One region of the Paenibacillus sp. 01T431 genome, then DNA from elsewhere that is predicted to be linked to it. Evidence: riboswitches for the same ligand, from Rfam matches in the RefSeq annotation. Region 1 holds a riboswitch; the other holds the start of a gene.
The links. Region 1 has a riboswitch for cyclic di-GMP ahead of AC1DM9_RS19700 (SpaA isopeptide-forming pilin-related protein). Riboswitches for the same ligand answer to the same signal wherever they lie in the genome.
Positions count from the first base shown of each region.

Region 2: another riboswitch for cyclic di-GMP. It lies ahead of AC1DM9_RS30515 (transglutaminase-like domain-containing protein); the one in region 1 lies ahead of AC1DM9_RS19700 (SpaA isopeptide-forming pilin-related protein).

Region 1 is NZ_JBFTPT010000010.1:234,311-236,514, forward strand. Features, by position in the region: gene AC1DM9_RS19700 (SpaA isopeptide-forming pilin-related protein) at 1-887, opposite strand, end outside; cyclic di-GMP riboswitch class II at 997-1,080, opposite strand; gene AC1DM9_RS19705 (glycosyltransferase family 2 protein) at 1,326-1,787, shown strand; gene AC1DM9_RS19710 (ATP-dependent helicase ComFA) at 1,982-2,204, shown strand, end outside.
Region 2 is NZ_JBFTPT010000025.1:143-2,346, forward strand. Features, by position in the region: partial or broken rRNA gene AC1DM9_RS30510 (16S ribosomal RNA) at 1-4, opposite strand, end outside; gene AC1DM9_RS30515 (transglutaminase-like domain-containing protein) at 321-1,130, opposite strand; cyclic di-GMP riboswitch class I at 1,143-1,221, opposite strand; cyclic di-GMP riboswitch class I at 1,273-1,351, opposite strand; gene lysS (lysine--tRNA ligase) at 1,519-2,204, opposite strand, start outside.

The sequences.
Region 1 (2,204 bases):
GGGCTGACGAGCTCCGTATTCGTTGAAAAGCTTACGAAACCTTTTCCAGGTATTACACCATTTCCTGTTTGAGTGGTATTCGGAATTTCCCATGAATAAGAAACCTCGATATTACTCTCGTTGGTTACTTTCCAAGCTCTTGTTTTATTTGGATCGGCGGAGCAGGCTGTTTCAAGTTTGAGCTTAGCCGTATTGATAACTGCTTTTTGCACAGAGTTATCTGTGGTTACTACGATCTGCTGGGTAGCCACTAAATCGGTGGTAAAGCCATCTAAGGTTAATTCTTTTAATGTATAGGTACCGATAGGTAATTCGTTGAATTGCAAAATACCGTCACTATTGGTAACACCGCTTTTGACTAATTTACCGTCTTTCCAAAGCTCGAAGGTAATGCCTGCATGAGGAGCGCCCTCGACATCATTTAAATGTTTGTTGATGATGATACTGCCCGTACAGCTGTTCGAAAGCTTTAGATTCCATGCTAAAATTTTGTCACCATGAGCGCCGGGACCTAATGTCTTAATTAAATCTCCGCTATAGATATCTAATTGATAAGGCAAACATTTTGGAATGTTAATCGTTACGGAGTAAGTACCTGCTTTTGGATATATAATAGACTGTCCCTCAAAAAATGTTTGCTTGTTGTATGGAATGGTTGTATCGCCGGGTCCAGGTGCCCAGTCAGCAGGGCCTTCATAGCCGGAGAAGCTGACTCTAACACAATCTTTTAGCGTCTGGAACGTAGCGGTAGCTGTTCCGTTATTATTGACTACGATATTGGAATGCGTGGCAATGACATCCTTGCGATCTGATGAGTACTGTGGACAGCTATTCTCATCTACGAGTGCCGCAGCATTCGTACCTTGATTGCTATCACCTTCGGCCATGGCAATGGAACTAAGCGACAACGAAAAAATTAATAACAGAGCCAGGGCTAAACTGATTTTTTTCCTAAAATAACGCATCTTTCACTCTCCTCTTAGATACGTAGTGGGGTTCCAAGAGGGCCGGTTACACTACTAGCTCCATATAATCCAAGTGTCCAATTGTAGATTATACTTCATCGCTTCCCTAGTTATTTTGATTGTGAAAATCCACTCTCCCTTTCTATATGCGTGCACCGGTTAGATATGCATGCTTTCATATTAAAATGATAACATGTATTGGAAATTGCTCAAGGGTGTTTCTTTGTCAGAAAATGACTAATAATCATCATAAAGCAGAATATATTTTTGGCATAACACACATTTTGTCACCTTGTCCCTTGATTGCGGAACCAGTGGGCTCTTCATGGCATATAGTGTCACAAAGAGGAGGTGGCCGCCATGTTTGAACTTCTACTTCTTGTTATTGGCTGTTATGCTTTGGCTGCATTGTCGGTGCATCTGGCGTATCGAATTTGGCGAGGGCGCCAGCAATCCAGCAAGCATTATGTGCTCGTAGCTGACGTTCAGCAAAACAATATGGAATGGTATGTACGTTCGCTGTTTTCTTTCTCTCGGCGAATGGGGAAAAACGTTCGTTTGACGATCGTAGATCAAGGGGTTACAGAGGAGACACTGGCTATTGTTGAACGATTAGCTAGAAAGGGCGATGAGGTCAGGATTCACTCTAATGGATCTAATCCGTTGTCTGAAAGCGAAGGCAGTAAGCGCTCTCAAACAGAGGGTGTGGATGGAACTCAGCTGCTATGGCTGCTCCAGGCAGAAGGAGTTGTGTCGCTTTCCGATCATGCGGTGCTAATTGATTTGCAAAATCCGACAGATTTGTCGAAAATGCCATTTTAGTATATACTCTACGGTAATGAAATAGTCGGAGTGAAGCACACTCAATAACGCAAATGCGTTGTTGGGTGTGCTTTTTTTTGTTTACAGTGCTTGCCAACATCATTCTCCTTTTGTCTGGGAAGGGAGAGGCCATAGTTAACTTAACAGATGAATAATGAAATCAGTTCTATAAAGTGTCGAGGGAGCGAATAGAGATGAAGGCACAATTGTATGTTGTGAAAGTGAATGGATGCTGGCAGGCTCGACTGACTATCAAGGCAATGGTGGATAAATACTTCTGGATGCATGGAGCGTTTGGTGAAGCGGGATTCTTGAACAACGAGATCGCAGAGGAGGGATGGCTGCTAAAAGAAGAACTGCCGCTCGGGGATGCGTGCATTGCAGTGGAGCTTTGGGATGCGGCTATAAAACGTGGCA
Region 2 (2,204 bases), on a different contig from region 1:
AATTGGTGTTTGAAATGCTCATTACTTTTTATCGCTTTTTTCGCTTATCCCGAAGGATTTGCGAGGCAGTTATTACTCGTTGTTCAGTTTTCAAAGAGCAATCTTTTCTCTCTTGTCGACCGTGTATCTCGTTGGCGACCTAGATAATATATCATAGGCGTATATAGCATTGCAAGTGTTTTTTTCATTATTTACGAAAAAGTTTTCAACACTCCTATTTGCCTTCTAATTGCGTAATCGTTGCTTCGCTTCCTCCGCACCTATATTGAAGAAAGACATAAAAAAACGAGCTCTGCGATTTCCGCAAGCTCGTATGACTTCTAATATGTTTTTGTAACTGTATATTGAGCTGCATCCTTGATAAGCTCATACTTTTTCTTGCCCTTCTTTAGACCCGCATCAACAGTCGTATCAATCGTAACCCATTTCCCATCCAAGTACACTTCGTTCCAAGCATGATAAACATCCACATAAGTAGATTGTCCCATCAAGAGCTTCGTAGGGATATCCACGCTCCGCAGCATTGCCGCAAACAATGAAGCGTATCCGTAGCAGATATCCTTTCTCGATTTAAATGTGCGATCAATATTGGGGAGGTAATCAACTGACAGATTAGCAGCTAATTGATTATCATAACTTACATTCGTAATAATATACTCGTAGATTGCCTTTACTTTCTCCATATCCGTTTTTTTATTGCTCGCTAATTCTTTTGCCTTGACGATGGCGCTGCTCGCATTCGACCAGTCAATGTTCTGGATGGAATTCAAGTACAAAACCTTGTTGTCTTTCAAATCAAGCGTCACGGTTTCTTTCTTCGCCAGTTTGTATTTGTTGCCTGTTGTATTCTCTAGAACAGATATCGTATATTCGCCATTGCCAAGCTGCAATGGAAACTTCTCAGCTGTTTTTCCGCCGGTTAGATTATATGTATAGTTTGATGCGCCTTTTGCGATCATAAGCTTCGTTTTCACTTTAGTGTTCACTGCATATTGTACGGAGACAACACCTTTATCTAAATTCCCCGTATTGAGCCAATCAGAAGAGTCCGCTTCATTTGCCTGAACGACCGTTACATGGATGGATGCAAAAAGAACAAAAGCTGCGATGACTAACATAAATTTACGCATGAATATACTCCCTTCGGTAGCTGGCTGCCATCTTACGGAAGGCCCTTTAGCTTTGCGTCCCTACCTTTCGATAGGTTTGCCATTATCGTGTGAAGCGCTTTGTGATGAATTTCCCCTATACAAACAAAAAAAAGCCTGTTCATTCGGTAGCTGGCTGCCATCATACGGAAGGCCCTTTAGCTTTGCGTCCCTACCTTTCRATAGGTTTGCCGTTATCGTGTAGCGCTTTATTAGTTCTATTCTACCATATGAATCTAGCAAATCAATAGATTGTACTACAATATCAATCATAATTTGAATGTTTTTAAGGATTGTTGTTGCAAATTCTCGATATTAGAAAAAAAAGAACCATTGGCTGCTAAAAGCCAAACGGTTCCTTGTTTCTTTCTTATTCAGCAGAACGCTGATCTCTCATATGAGGGAACAACAGTACATCACGAATAGATGGAGCATCTGTTAGAAGCATGATCAATCGGTCGATACCGATTCCTAGTCCGCCTGTTGGCGGCATGCCGTATTCCAGAGCGCGGATAAAGTCTTCATCCATCTCATGCGCCTCGTCATTTCCATGCTCACGCTCAACAAGCTGCGACTCGAAACGCTCACGCTGATCAATCGGATCGTTAAGCTCCGTAAATGCATTAGCATGCTCACGTGCTACGATGAATAGCTCAAAACGATCGGTGAAGCGTGGATCTGCTTCGCTCTTCTTAGCAAGCGGCGAAATAGCAACCGGATGTCCTGTAACAAAGGTTGGCTGAATAAGCGTGTGCTCACCGAACTGTTCAAAGAAAGCGTTGAGAATATGACCAAATGTCATATGCGGATCAACGGCAACTTTGTGTTCTTTCGCCAAACGATGGGCTTCCTCGTCGCTCATTTCCACGCCGAAATCTACGCCAGTCGTTTCTTTGACAAGCTCAACCATGCTGACGCGACGCCACTGAGGTGTCAAATCAATCTCTTGGCCTTGATAAGTGATTTTCGTTGTTCCAAGAACCTCTTGCGCAATATGTGCGATGACATTCTCTGTCAATGCCATAATATCCTTGTAATCAGCATAAGCCTCGTAAA